3 regions of the Kitasatospora sp. NPDC048715 genome follow, and region 2 is predicted to be linked to each of the others. Evidence: riboswitches for the same ligand, from Rfam matches in the RefSeq annotation. Region 2 holds a riboswitch; each other region holds the start of a gene.
What was found. Region 2 has a riboswitch for cobalamin ahead of ACGFSC_RS06505 (prenyltransferase/squalene oxidase repeat-containing protein). Riboswitches for the same ligand answer to the same signal wherever they lie in the genome.
Positions count from the first base shown of each region.

Region 1: it holds a riboswitch for cobalamin, as region 2 does, so the genes downstream of both, ACGFSC_RS08155 (HoxN/HupN/NixA family nickel/cobalt transporter) here and ACGFSC_RS06505 (prenyltransferase/squalene oxidase repeat-containing protein) in region 2, are expected to answer to the same signal.
Region 3: it holds a riboswitch for cobalamin, as region 2 does, so the genes downstream of both, ACGFSC_RS24550 (CoA-acylating methylmalonate-semialdehyde dehydrogenase) here and ACGFSC_RS06505 (prenyltransferase/squalene oxidase repeat-containing protein) in region 2, are expected to answer to the same signal.

Region 1 covers NZ_JBICVH010000003.1:328,325-333,098, forward strand. The annotation lists gene efp (elongation factor P) at 1-223, opposite strand, end outside; gene ACGFSC_RS08150 (aminopeptidase P family protein) at 302-1,408, opposite strand; gene ACGFSC_RS08155 (HoxN/HupN/NixA family nickel/cobalt transporter) at 1,790-2,905, opposite strand; cobalamin riboswitch at 2,936-3,149, opposite strand; gene ACGFSC_RS08160 (metalloregulator ArsR/SmtB family transcription factor) at 3,232-3,615, shown strand; gene ACGFSC_RS08165 (hypothetical protein) at 3,674-4,774, shown strand, end outside.
Region 2 covers NZ_JBICVH010000002.1:633,207-637,980, forward strand. The annotation lists gene ACGFSC_RS06490 (sulfite exporter TauE/SafE family protein) at 1-228, opposite strand, end outside; gene ACGFSC_RS06495 (rhodanese-like domain-containing protein) at 225-629, opposite strand; gene ACGFSC_RS06500 (MBL fold metallo-hydrolase) at 973-2,361, shown strand; cobalamin riboswitch at 2,551-2,672, shown strand; gene ACGFSC_RS06505 (prenyltransferase/squalene oxidase repeat-containing protein) at 2,769-3,845, shown strand; gene ACGFSC_RS06510 (flagellar hook-length control protein FliK) at 3,875-4,354, shown strand; gene ACGFSC_RS06515 (hypothetical protein) at 4,540-4,774, opposite strand, start outside.
Region 3 covers NZ_JBICVH010000013.1:206,331-211,104, forward strand. The annotation lists gene ACGFSC_RS24545 (acyl-CoA dehydrogenase family protein) at 1-772, opposite strand, end outside; gene ACGFSC_RS24550 (CoA-acylating methylmalonate-semialdehyde dehydrogenase) at 769-2,268, opposite strand; cobalamin riboswitch at 2,478-2,668, opposite strand; gene ACGFSC_RS24555 (hypothetical protein) at 2,974-3,174, opposite strand; gene ACGFSC_RS24560 (SRPBCC domain-containing protein) at 3,182-3,925, opposite strand; gene ACGFSC_RS24565 (cytochrome P450) at 3,955-4,774, opposite strand, start outside.

The DNA.
Region 1 (4,774 bases), on a different contig from region 2:
ACGAGAACTGCATGCCGCGCTTGTCGACGTTGGCGGTCTCGACCTTGGTGCCCGCGTTGAAGGTCTTGTCGACGACCTTGCCGGTCAGGACCTCCTTGAGCTTGGTACGCACGAAGGCCGGGCCCTTGCCGGGCTTGACGTGCTGGAACTCGACGACGGACCAGAGCTTGCCGCCCTCCAGCTTGAGGACCATGCCGTTCTTGAGATCGTTCGTGGAAGCCACGGGCGCACTAACTCCTGTATAGCTGTCAAGGAACCAAGGGATTGCGTCCTGCCTCCCACGGCCCCCGGGGGGCCGCGGTCACAGGGCGAGGAGCTCCTTGGTGGTGATGGTGAGCAGCTCGGGCCCGCCCTCTTCGAGGGGGCGCACGACGAGCGTGTCCTCGATCCGGACGCCGCCCCTGCCCGGGAGGTGGACCCCCGGACCGACGGTGACCGGCACGCGGCTGTCCAGTTTACCCATGTCCGACGGACCGAGGCGCGGCGCCTCCCGGATCTCCAGCCCGACGCCGTGGCCCACCGGGTGCGGGGAGGCCTCGGTGTGGCCGGCCGCCTCCAGGACCTGCCGGGCGGCCCGGTCGGGCACGCACTGCTCCACGCCCGGTCCGAGCGCCTCCCGCCCGGCCCGCTGGGCCCGGAAGACCAGCCGGTGCAGCTCCACCTGCCAGGGCGCGGGGGCCGCGCCGATCACGAAGGTGCGGGCGGTGGAGACGCCGTAGCCGCGGTACTGGGCGCCCATCACCACGGTCAGGAAGTCGCCCTCCTCCACCCGGCGGTCGGTGGGCTGGTGGGCGGCCTGGCCGGAGTGGCTGCCGGTGCCGACCGAGACCGGGAAGGCGGCCCGGTCGGCGCCGTGGTCGATCATCCGGCGCTCCAGCTCCATCGCCAGGTGCCGCTCGGTGCGGCCGACCAGGATCGACTCCAGCAGCTCGCCCAGCGCCTGGTCGGCGATCTCGGCGGCGATCCGCAGGTCGGCGATCTCGTGCTCGTCCTTGACCACCCGCAGCCGCTCGACCGTCTGGGCGAGGTCCACCAGCCGGGCCCCCTCGGTCAGGCCCCCCACCGCCCGGTGCCGGGTGACGGTCAGGTCGTGCTCCTCCACCGCCAGTCCCGACACCCCGGACCGCGCGGCGACGGCCGCGACGGCCAGCGCGGAGTCCGACCCGGCCGCCACCGGCAGCCGGGTGACGTCCGGGGCGATCAGGTGCTCCCCGGAGTCGTCCGGCGGCAGGTCGTCCGGCAGCGCGAGCAGCGCCCGCTCCCTGGTCAGCAGCAGGCTCGCCCCGCAGGGCGCGCAGCCCGTCAGGTACCGCACGTTCGCCGCGCGGGTGATCAGCGCCGCATCGGCCCCGGCCGCACTGCAGTGCTCCCTCACCCGCTCCCGCCGCCCCGCGTACGCATCCGCCATGCGTCGAGCCTACGAACCCCCGGCCCGAAGCGCCCGCCGAGCACCCCCGGCAGAACCCCCAATACCCCTTGCGCGCCCCCCTGCGCGACCGCGGCACCGTCCCCCTCGGGCCCTCACCCCGCCCCCCACGCAGCGTGCCGCCGAGGGGGCCCCGCACCCCCGGCGGCCCCTCGGACTCCTACCGGCCGCTACGCTCCGTCACGGATATGTCACTTCCGGTCCTGTGCGAGTGCGACCCGGTCGCCGGCCGGCACGTCGACTTCCGTGAGGAGCGCCGGCCCGGGGCGCACCAGGCCCCCCGGAACGCGCACGGCGCCTCCCCACCGCGGGGAGGCGCCGTTCCGGCGCGCGCGGGCAGGCCGCCGCTCGCGGCCGGGTGGCTCAGGAGCCCTCGGGCGTCCAGCGCTTCTCGACCCCGGCGAGCTTCCAGTACCCGATCGCGATCGCCCAGACGACCACGAACAGCCCGGCGATGGCGTAGCCGACGTTGTCCAGTGAGATGTCGGCGATGAAGCCGGTGACCGGGTCGGTCAGATCGAGCTTCTCGTGCAGCACCCCGACCAGCTCGATGGTGCCGATGACGAAGGCCACCGCGATCGACAGACCGGTGATGGTCAGGTTGTAGTACACCTTCCGCACCGGGTTGGCGAAGGCCCACTGGTACGCGAAGTTCATGAACGTCCCGTCCAGGGTGTCGAACAGGCTCATCCCGGCCGCGAACAGCAGCGGCAGGCAGACGATCGCGTACCAGGGCAGCCCGGAGGCGGCGCCCGAGCCGGCCATCACCATCAGGGTGACCTCGGTCGCGGTGTCGAAGCCCAGCCCCAGCACCATGCCCACCGGGAACATCTGCCCGGGCCGGGTGATCGAACGGGTCGCCCGGTTCAGCACCCGGGCCATGAAGCCGCGCGAGTCGAGGTGCGCCTCCAGCTCCTTCTCGTCGAACTTCCCGGCCCGCATCGAGCGGAACACCCTGAGGATGCCGAGCAGCGCCGCCAGGTTGAGCGCGCCGATCAGGTAGAGGAACACGCCGGAGGTGGTCGTCCCGATCACGCCGAGCCACTTGTGGGTGGCCGACTCGTCGTCCATCAGGGTGTTCGCCAGCTGCGCGCCGCCCGCCACCAGGGCGGCCATCAGCACCACCATCGAGGAGTGCCCGAGGGCGAACCAGAAGCCCACCGAGACCGGCCGCTTGCCGTCCGCCATCAGCTTTCTGGTGGTGTTGTCGATCACCGCGATGTGGTCGGCGTCGAAGGCGTGCCGCATCCCGAGGGTGTACGCGGTGATACCCAGGCCCACCCCGAAGACCTGGGTACCGACCGCGTACTTCTCGGGTGCGACCAGGAAGATCAGCGTGCCGAAGGCCACCACGTGCATGGCCACGATCACCGCCATCAGCCCGGCGGTACGGACGGTGTCCTCGCGCCGCCACTGGAAGCTGGGCAGCGCGGAGGGGGCCGGTTCGGCCCCGGCGGCAACGGTTTCGGGCAGGGTCATCTGCGGATCACGCTCCAGCACCTCGTGGAAAACCTCGTGAGATGCCGTGGCCGGTCTCCTGGCTGACGGGACACCCGCACCCGCCTTCCCAAGCGCACGAGGCGCCCAGTGGCTCCATGGGTACGGACGACGTTCCTCCGCGGACGGAGGAACGACCCGATCACAGTGGCGAGGGCCGCTCCGGGCTGGGACCCCTGAGGGTCCGTCACCGGTCTTCCCGAGCACCACGGCGGGGAACACCGTAGGGGTCACGCCCCGACCCGTGCAAGGTTGCGCACCTGCGCAGGTGTCCAGGATCACAGACCGCCGCCTGCGAGAATGTCCGCATGCATCTCGTACCGGCCGACCGCGCGGGCCACCGCACCATCGACGGGCACCGGGTCTGCGAGGCCATCGCCGCGATCGGCGACCCGGCCCACGTCCGGTCCTGGGCCGAGCGGTTCTCCCTGCTCGCCGACCCCGGCCGGCTCGCCCTGCTGCTCGCCCTCCACCGGGCCGGGCCGCTCGCCGTCACCGACCTCGCGGTCGCCACCGGCATGCGCGACCCCGCCGTCTCCCAGGCCCTGCGGCTGCTCCGCACGGCCGGCGTGGTCACCGGCGACCGGGACGGGCGCGTGGTGCGCTACCAGCTCGTGGACGAGGCCATGCGCCCCCTCCTCGACGAGTGCGCCGCCGGTGAACACCACGAGCCCACCGCGGCCACGGGCTGACCCACTGGCCCGGCCCCGGAACCGCGCCGCGGCCGGAGCGGATGAGTACGATCATGACGTGCCGTCCCGCCCCCACGCCTGGCCCGCCGACCGGTGGAACACCCGACCGGTCAGGGCCCGCGTGCTGGCGGTCGCCCGCACCCTCACCTCGGCCACCCGGGTCCTGGACGTCCTGACCCTGCTGAACCCGGACGGCATCGACCGGTACTTCACCGTCAACCCCGGCTCCGCCTTCGCCGACCGCGCCCTGGACGAGTACCTGCACGGCCTGCCCGGCTTCACCGTGCTGGACTGGGAGGACGCCGTCAGCCGCCGCTTCGACCTGGCCGTCGCCTGCGCCGTCCACTCCTCCATGCACCGGCTGGACGCCCGCCTCGTCGTCCTCCCGCACGGCGTCGGCTACAACCGGCTGGTCACCGAGTCCACCGGCGACACGGTCACCGCCGCCGGTCTGTCCCGCAACGAACTCACCCACCGCGGACGGGTGTTCGTGGACGTCCTCGGCCTCTCCCACCCCGAGCAGCTGGACCGGCTGCGGGTCTCCTGCCCCGAGGCGCTGGACGTCGCCCGGGTGGTCGGCGACCCCTGCTTCGACCGGATGCTCGGCAGCCGGCGCTCCCGCGACGGCTACCGCGCCGCACTCGGCGCCACCGGCGGCCGACGGCTCGTCGTCGTCAGCTCCACCTGGAGCGAGCACTCCTTGTTCGGCCGCCACCCGGACCTCCCCCGGCGGCTGGTCCGCCGGCTCCCCGCCGACGAGTACACGGTCGCCGTCGTCCTGCACCCCAACGTGTGGAGCCGCCACGACCCCGAGGCGCTGCTCGACGACGCCCGCCGGATGGGCCTGCGCCTGATCCCGCCCCACCAGGGCTGGCAGGCCGCGCTCGTCGCCGCCGACTGCGTGATCGGCGACCACGGCTCGGTCACCGTCTACGGCGCCGCCCTGAACCACCGCACCCTGCTCGTCGCCACCGGCGCCGCCGAACTCGACCCCCGCTCCCCCGGCTACGCCTTCGGCCAGGCAGCGCCCGTCCTCGACCCGGACGGGGACCTCGCCGCCCAGGTCGAACAGGCCCTCGCCCGGGACCCGGCCGACCTGAGCGCGATCACCGACCGCTCGCTCGCCCACCGCGGCGAATCCGCCCGGCTGCTGCGCCCG
Region 2 (4,774 bases):
CAGGGCGCCGGTGCGCCAGCGGACCCGGCCCGCCCGGGCGTGGGCGATCAGGCCGGTCAGGGAGGTCGCGGCGACGATCACCAGGCTGGCCGTCGTGGCCAGCGCCGGGCTGAAGCCCAGCAGGTAGACCAGGGCGGGTACGGCGAGCATGCTGCCGCCGCCGCCCAGCCCGCCCAGGGCGAGCCCGACCACCGCGCCGGCGGCGAGTGCCAGGAGCAGCGTGGTCATATCACGTGCCCGGCGCTTCCGTCGGGCGTGGTGACCGGGAGCCCGGACAGGGCCCAGGCGTTCATGCCGCCGGCCACGTTCAGCACCTCGACGCCGCGCTGGGCGAGCAACTCCGCGGCGCGCTGGGAGCGGTGGCCGGAGCGGCAGATCGCCAGCACGGTCCGGCCGGCCGCCGCGGGCGGCAGCGGGACACCGGCGACCAGGCCGATCAGCGGCTGGTGCAGCGCGCCGGGGGCGTGCCCGGCGGCGTACTCGGCGGCCTCCCGGACGTCGAGCAGCACGGCGGCGCCGGTGCGGGCGAGCTCGTGGGCCTCGGCGGGGGTGGTCCGCCCGGGGGTGCGGTGTCCGTGGGCGCGGTGTTCGTGGGGAGCGGACCCGTGGGCGCGCGGCAGCAAAGGCATGCGGTGTCTCCAGTGGTGCAGACCGGACCGCAGTGGTCCGGCAGGTCGGGGGCGGCGCGGGCGTCCGTACGGGCCCGGTGGCCCGGTACGGCGGCGTGGCCGGTGCGTCCTCGGCCCCGCCCGTATCGGCTCGGCGGCGGTGGCCGGCCCCCTCGATGGCTTCACCATAGTACCCCCGGGGGTATTATCGAAATCGTTCGGACATACCCCCGCCCGTATCGGCTCCCGAAGCCGTATGCTCGCAAATATACCGAGGGGGGTATCACGATGGCGCTGTGGCGCCCAGGAATCCGGCTTCGCCGACCAGGAGAAGGCCGAGGCCCGACCCGGAGGAGACAACCCCGTGATCTTCAGCCAGTACTACCTCGACTGCCTCTCCCAGGCCTCCTACCTGATCGCCGACGAACGCACCGGCCGGGCCGTGATCGTCGACCCCCGCCGGGACGTCGACGAGTACCTCGCCGACGCCATGTCGCGTGGCCTGACCGTCGTCGGCGTCATCAACACCCACTTCCACGCCGACTTCCTGGCCGGCCACCTCGAACTCGCCGCCCGCACCGGCGCCTGGATCGGCTACGGTCACCGCGCCGAGACCGAGTACCCCATCCGCAAGCTCACCGACGGTGAGCGGATCGAACTCGGCGACGTCACCGTCCAGGTCCTCGAAACCCCCGGCCACACGCCCGAGTCGATCAGCATCCTGGTCTTCGAGCAGCCCGACGACACCGTCCCGTACGGTGTGCTCACCGGCGACGCGCTGTTCATCGGCGATGTCGGCCGCCCCGACCTGCTCGCCTCGGCCGGCGTCACCGCCGCCGAACTCGGCGCGATGCTCTACGACAGCGTCCACCGCAAGCTGCTCGCTCTGCCCGACGAGACCCTCGTCTTCCCCGCCCACGGTGCCGGCTCGGCCTGCGGCAAGAACCTCTCCGCCGACCGCCAGTCCACCATCGGGGCGCAGCGACTGACCAACTACGCCTGCCGGCCCATGGACCAGGACACCTTCGTCCGCATCGTCACCGCCGGCCAGTCCACCGCCCCCGCCTACTTCGGCCACGACGCCGCCCTCAACCGGCAGGACCGCCCGCTGCTCGATCCCGCGAACGCAGCCCGCCCGCTGTGCCCCGAGGGCTTCAAGGAGGCCCGTAACGCGGGCGCCGTCGTCCTCGACGCCCGCAGCCCCCAGGACTTCGGCGCGGGACACATCCGCGGCGCCATCAACGTCCCCGTCGACGGCCGCTTCGCCGAACAGGCCGGCACCGTCCTCACCCCCGACAGCAGCATCGCGATCATCGCCCCGCAGGACCGCGAGGGCGAGGTCGTCACCCGCCTCGCCCGCATCGGCTTCGACCGCATCGCCGGTTACCTGCGCAACCCCGGCAACGCCCTGCCCGCCCTCGCCGACGAGGTCGCCCCCGCCGGCCGCCTCACCGCCGACCAGCTCCGTACCGCCCTCACCGACGCGCAGCCCCCCACCGTCCTGGACGTGCGCACCTGCGGTGAGCGCGAAACCGGCTCCATCGAAGGATCCCTGCACATCCCCCTGACCGAACTCCCGGGCCGCCTCGACGAGATCCCCACCGACCGCCCCCTCGTCGTCCACTGCGCCAGCGGCCACCGCTCCTCCATCGCCGCCAGCCTGCTGCGCCACCACGGTCACGCCGAGGTCTCCGACCTCCTCGGCGGCTACAGCGCCTGGCACACCCTTACCCACCCCGCTCAAGCGTCATGAGGCCTGGACCAAGGGCGAGCCTCACTGCGAACCGGACGGCCCCGTCGTCGGTGGTGATCAGGTCGTCGGCCTGGCCGGCCTCGTCGGCCTCGTCGGCCTCGGCTCGGTGATGACGAGGCCACTGTTCAACGGGGGATTCGGGCCCGGGGTCTCTTGACCCGCTGTTCGGGGCATCGCCATGATGGGCCGTCATGTTGTGACTCCGCCGATGGGGGAAGTCCGGTTCGAATCCGGCGCTGACCCGCAACGGTAGGCCGCCGACCCCGCGTCGGCGGCGAGCCCGAGTACCCGTCGGCGGAGGTGTGTCACCCCTCCTCCCGTCGTGGTCTGCGGGCCGGAGCCCGCTGGCCCCTCGGCGCTCGCCGACGCCTTCCGGGCCCCTGCGCGCGGGCCCGGAAAGGCAGCCCATGCCCGCCGTTCGCCGCTCCCTAGGCCCGCTCGCGATACCCGTCCTCGCCCTCGCCACCCTGTTCCCGGCGGCGGCCACCGCCCATGCCGCTCCCGCCGCCGCGACCTCGTCGCCGACGGTCCGTCCCGACGCCGCCGCCGGCGGTTGGCTGGCCCGGCAGCTCGTCGACGGTGACCACTTCGAGTCCGTGTTCAACGGCACCGCCTACCCCGACCAGGGCCTGACCATCGACGCCGTGCTGGCCTTCGCGGCCTCGCACGGCTCCGACGAGGCCGCCGCGAAGGCCACCGCCTGGCTGGCGAAGCCCGAGGTCATCGGCGGCTACCTCGGCGACGGCACCACCGAGGCCTACGCGGGCGCGACGGCCAAGCTGCTGCTCGCCGTCGAGGTGCGCGGCGGGAACGCGGCGTCCTTCGGTGGCGTCGATCTGCCGGCCCGGCTGCGCTCGCTCCAGACCGCCGAGGGCCGCTTCTCGGACCGCTCCCAGTGGGGCGACTACAGCAACGCCTTCGGCCAGTCGCTGGCCCTGATCGCCCTGCACCGCACGCCCGGTGACGCCCCGGCGGCGGCCGTGGACTACCTCGCCAACAGCCAGTGCGCGGACGGCGGCTTCCCCGTCTCCTTCGGCCAGGCGACCTGCACCGGCGACCCGGACGCCACCGCGCTCGCCGTCCAGGCCCTCGCCGCCACCGGCCGCACCGCCAAGGCGAACGCGGGCCTCGGCTGGCTGGCCGCGCACCAGAACGCCGACGGCGGGTTCGCGGCCGCCGGGGCGACCACGTCCAACGCCAACACCACCGGCCTCGCCACCCAGGCGCTGCTGGCCGGCGGGCGCTTCGGCGCCGGCCTCAAGGGCTGGAGCCGGCTGGTGAAGTTCCAGCAGGGCTGCTCGGCCGACCCTGCCGTGCGCGGTGCGGTCGCCTACGACGCCTCCGGCTTCAACGCGGGCAACGGCGCCCGGGCCACCGCACAGGCCGTCCTCGGCCTCGCCGGCACCCCGCTCGCCACGCTCTCCGCGGCCGGGGCCCGCCCGGACGCGCCCACCCTGGCCTGCCCGGCCCCGGCCGCGTACTGAACACGCCCGACACCAGGAGGAGTTCACCGATGAGCGACACCCTCACTCCGGCGCGCCCGGTCCGCCGTACGCTCGGCTCGATCGCCGCGGCCGCCGCCCTCACCGCCGGTCTGCTCGGCGTCTCCGCCGTCCAGGCCCCGCAGGCTCGGGCCGCCGCTTGCGGCGGGACCACCGGCGTCACGGTCGTGGTCGACTTCGCCGCTGTCGGCGGCGGCATCCAGACCGGCTGCGCGCTCGGCGACCCGGCCAGCGGCCTGGCCGCGCTGACCGGCGCCGGATTCAGCTACGCCTTCCACCCGCGCTTCCCGGGTTTCGTCTGCACCGTCAACAGCCTGCCGACAACCTGCACCAACCCCACCGGCAGCGCCTACTGGTCGTACTGGCACGCCCAGCACGGCGGCCCCTGGTCGTACAGCGGCCTCGGCGCGGGCAGCTACAACCCGGCCCCCGGCGACGTCGAGGGCTGGTCCTTCGGCGCCGGCGCCCAACCCGGCATCACCGCTCCCTGACCCGCCTGCCCGTACACGTCGACGCCCCGGCCTCCCCGACGAGGGAGGCCGGGGCACAGGGGTCGGGCGTGAGGTGACCGCCGGCGCCGGACGAGGTGGTCGTGCAGCAGTACGCTGCCGACCGCCGCAGCCGAGCACGCACGGCCGCCGCGGGACTGCCGCCGCGGCTTCGCCCTGTCGGTGGATCAGCTGCCGTAGCTCAGCGAGACGGTGTCGCCGAGGTGGACGGTGGCGGCCCGGGTGGCGGCGGTGGCGGTGGCGCCGTCCAGGCCGACCTGCCAGGTGGAGGAGCCGCTGTTCGCGGTGCCGTTGAGCGCGGTGACGGTGCCGCCGCCGGTGGACGGGGTGACGGAGGTGACGCAGCCGCTCGGAGTGGCGGTGGCCGCCGCGTCGAGGACGTCGCCGAGGGTCGTGGTGGTG
Region 3 (4,774 bases), on a different contig from region 2:
GAGCGTCCTGCGCGCCGCCGAGCGAGCAGGCGGCGATGCCGAGCCGGCCACCGTTCAGCCCGTTCATGGCGATCCGGAAGCCCTCGCCCTCGCCGCCGAGCAGGCGGTCGGCGGGCAGCCGGACGCCGTCCAGTACGACCTGGCGGGTGGGCTGGGCGTTCCAGCCCATCTTCTTCTCGTTCGGACCGAAGGAGACCCCCGCGTCGTCCCGTTCGACGACGAACGCGGAGACCCCGGCGGCGCCCGGGCCGCCGGTGCGGGCCATCACCACGTACACCCGGGCTGTGCCCGCGCCGGAGATGAACTGCTTGACGCCGTCGAGGATCCAGTGGTCTCCGTCGCGTCGGGCCCGGGTGGTCAGCGCCGCGGCGTCCGAACCCGCGCCGGGCTCGGTGAGGCAGTAACTGGCGGGCGTCGCCATGGCGCTGAGCCCCGGCAGCCACCGGGCTCGCTGGGCGTCGTCGCCGTAGCGGTCGATCATCCAGGCGACCATGTTGTGGATGGACAGGTAGGCGGCGATCGACGGGCAGCCGGTGGCCAGGGCCTCGAAGACGAGCACGCCGTCGACCCGGGTGAGCCCGGAGCCGCCCGCGTCCTCACGGACGTAGACGCCGGCCAGGCCGACCTCGGCCGCTTTGCGCAGCACGTCCACCGGGAAGTGCTTGGTCTGGTCCCACTCGACCGCGTTCGGAGCGAGGTGCTCGCGGGCGAAGGCCAGCGTGGTCTCCGCGATGGTGAGCTGGTCCTCGGTGAGGTCGTGCACGGCGCTCATCCCATCGTCGGCATGGTGAAGCTCGCGCCCTCCTTGACCCCGGAGGGCCAGCGCGAGGTGACGGTGCGGGTGCGGGTGTAGAAGCGGATCGAGTCCGGCCCGTGCTGGTTGAGGTCGCCGAAGGCGGAGCGCTTCCAGCCGCCGAAGGTGTGGTAGGCGATCGGCACCGGGATCGGCACGTTGACGCCGACCATGCCGGTGTTCACCCGGCGGGCGAAGTCCCGGGCGGTGTCGCCGTCCCGGGTGTAGATGGCCACGCCGTTGCCGAACTCGTGCTCGCTGGGCAGCCGCAGCGCCTCCTCGTAGTCGGCGGCGCGGACCACGGTGAGCACCGGGCCGAAGATCTCCTCGCGGTAGACGCGCATGTCCGGGGTCACCCGGTCGAACAGCGAGGCGCCGAGGAAGAAGCCCTGCTCGTGCCCGTCAAGGCGGAACTCCCGCCCGTCGACGACGAGTTCGGCGCCCTCCCGGACCCCGACGTCCAGATGGCCGCGCACCCGCTCCAGCGCGTCGGCGCCGACCAGCGGGCCGAAGTCGGACGCCGGGTCGTCCGAGCGGCCGACCTTCAGCGCGGCGATCCGCTCGACCAGCTTGGCCACCAGCGCGTCCGCGGTCTCCTCCCCCACCGGGACGGCCACCGAGATCGCCATGCAGCGCTCCCCGGCCGAACCGTAGCCGGCGCCGATCAGCGCGTCGGCGGCCTGGTCGAGGTCGGCGTCCGGCATCACGATCATGTGGTTCTTCGCGCCGCCGAAGCACTGCGCCCGCTTGCCGTGGGCGGCGGCCGTCGCGTAGACGTACTGGGCGATCGGGGTGGAGCCGACGAAGCCGACGGCCCGCACCCGCTCATCCTCCAGCAGGGTGTCCACCGCCTCCTTTCCGCCGTTGACCACGTTGAGCACGCCCGGCGGCAGCCCGGCCTCCAGGAACAGCTCGGCGAGCCGCAGCGGCACCGACGGGTCCCGCTCGGAGGGCTTGAGCACGAAGGCGTTCCCGCAGGCCAGCGCGGGCGCGGCCTTCCACAGCGGGATCATCGCCGGGAAGTTGAACGGCGTGATGCCGGCGACCACGCCGAGCGGCTGGCGCATCGAGTAGACGTCGATGCCGGTGCCGGCGTTGTCGGTGAACTCGCCCTTCAACAGGTGCGGGATCCCGGCGGCGAACTCCACGACCTCCAGGCCGCGTTGGAGATCGCCGTGGGCGTCGGCCACTGTCTTGCCGTGCTCGGCGGAGAGCAGCCGGGCCAGCTCCTCCTTCTCCTGCTCGACCAGCTGCAGGAAGCGCAGCAGCACCCGCGCCCGCCGCTGCGGGTTCCAGGCCGCCCACTCGGGCTGGGCCTGGGCGGCGTCGGCGATCACCGCCTCGACCTCGGCCCGGTCGGCCAGCGGCACCCGGGCCTGCACCCGGCCGGTGTTGGGGTCGAAGACGTCGCCGTAGCGGCCGGACGTCCCGGCGACGCGCTTGCCGCCGACGAAGTGGGTCAGTTCGCGGACCATCGGTTCCTTCTCTCGTCACAGGTGGGGAGAGGAGGAATGGAGAGCACACCGCCCACGCCGCGGGGCTCGGGCGTACGGTGGTACGCCGACGCCTCGCGACAGGCGGTGATTGACGAACCGTCAGAGCAGGTTGGCCCCGGCGGTCGGCAGCACGGCAGCGGAACGGGAACAGCGGCCCGGAGTCATGCGTGTCGTCTCCATCCTCGTGGAAAACACGGATCACCCGCGGCCGGTATCCTGACTCCCGGATCCACGCCCGCCCCTGGCCTTCCCGGCTGGCTGCCAGTGGCCGTCACATGCGAGGACGAACTCCCCGGTCACAGTGGCGGGACCGTGCCGGACTCACACCGGCTTCCCTGACACCGCGGACCTGCCGTCGACCATATAGTTGGACGTCCTAGTAAGTCCAGAGAGCCGGGCCGACGGCACCCACGAAATCCCACCTCGCCCCATCGGATCCGTTCCGGCCCGAGGTCCCGCCCTCCCGCCGAGACCGTCAGGCCCTCGCTCCCGGTGTGCGACGCCGCTCACGGCTCAGCGACATCACAGGCCGCAGGGCACACCCGCGCGGGAATCGTCCCGATGAAAAGCAGCCGAGAACTCGAAGGCTGCGGAGTGCCCGTCTCGCGGTCATCAGCGACGGGGCCGGTGCCGTCCGGGAGCGGCGGCTTCCGGACGGCACCGGCCCCGTGGGGGCCAGGAGGGCTACCAGCGGCGGCGCGACGGCGGTGGGTTGAGCTTGGCGGCGAGGGCCGAGAGGAAGGTGGGGAGCTTGTCGACCATGGCCTTGGGGACCGGGGTGGTCTGGACGCCGCCCCGCTGGACGTCCTCGACGAGGAGGGTGTAGGTGCCGTTCTCCTCGACGAGTTCGGCGGCGAAGAGCAGGGTTCGGGTTGAGGTTTCCATCGGGGTCCTAGGCTTGGGTGTCGTTGAGCCAGGCGGTCCACGCCGCGGTGGCCCGCTGCTCGTCGGCGTCCTCGGCGAACAGGTGGTGGCCCAGCCAGATCGGCACGTTCCAGGTGCTGCCGTTGAAGAACCGGTAGAGCGCGTCCGGGCCGCGCAGGCCGACGAACTCGGGGCTGAGCCAGTCCACGACCACCTCCTCCGGGCCTCCGTCCCTGCCGGGGACGAGAAGTGGGAAGCGGTCGCCGACGGCCGCGTCGTCGGCGAGGCCGAGGCGGCGGCGCAGGGCGGCGAAGTCGGCCGGGTCGGCGGTGGGTTCGGGGCGCTGGGCCCTGGCGTAGACGGCGGGGCGGCCGGCGAAGTGGCGCAGGTACTCGGCGAGGCCGTGCTGGTAGAAGTCGACGTGCTTCTCGGCCGCGTCCGACTTCCTGTCCCAGACCTCGTCCCAGACGCCCTTGTGCACCCAGTGGATTCCCATCCGCAGGTGACTCGTTCCGCCGTCCACCGGCTCGATCCAGTAGCTGAGCGTGTTGGAGAACTCGTCGCCGAGGGCCGCCCGGACGGCGAAGTGCCGCGGCGGCTCCCACGCCACGACGGTGGAGTCGCCCCGGGTGGCCTTTCCGCCGACGCGCGGCTCGATCTCCATCGGGTACAGCCAGCCGAGGTTGCCCGCGCCGGTGGCGACCGCGGCCCAGACCTGTTCCGGCGTGGCGGGCAGGTCCTGTTCCCGGCGGACCTCGAACTCTCGGGCCATGGGCGGTACTCCTTCGTCGTCGTTCATGGTCAGTGGGTGAGCGGCAGAGCGCACAGCCGCCGTTGCAGCGGGTTGGGCCGCCAGTCCAGCGCCGCCTCGTCGGCCATCCGCAGTTCGGGCAGCCGGCGCACCAGCGTGCCGATCGCCACCTCCGCCTGGAGCTTGGCCAGCGGGCCGCCGAGGCAGAAGTGCGGCCCGTGGCCGAAGCTCAGGTGCCGGTTGCCGGGGCGGGTCAGGTCGAGCCGGTCGGGGGCCTCGAAGCGCTCGGGATCGCGGTTGGTCGCACCGAGGAACAGGTACACCAGCTCACCCTCCCGCAGTGTCCGTCCGCCGATCTCCAGGTCCTCCGCGACGACCCGGACGATCGCCTGGGTCACCGTGTCGTAGCGGGCGAGTTCCTCGACGGCGCCCCGGATCAGCGTCGGGTCCGCGCGCAGCCGGGCCAGTTGGTCCGGGTGGCGCAGCAGGGCGAGGACGCCGTTGCCGATCAGGTGGGTGGTGGTCTCGTCGCCGGCGGTGATCAGGACGAAGCAGGTGGACAGCAGTTCGGAGTCGGTGAGCCGGTCGTCCTGAGCCTGGGTGGCGACCAGGGCGCTGATCAGGTCGTCGCCCGGGTCCGCCCGGCGCAGGCGGACGAGCCGGGCGAGGTACTCCTCGTACTGCCCGATCGCCTCCTCGGACTTGTCGATGTCCTCGCCCAGCCGGCCGAAGCGGCGGAACCAGGTCTTGACCTGCGGCCGGTCCTCGTCCGGAATGCCGAAGAGCTCGCAGACGACGGACATCGGCAGCGGGGCTGCGACCGCCTCGATCAGGTCCATGGTCGGCCCCGCCGCGACGGCCTCGTCGATG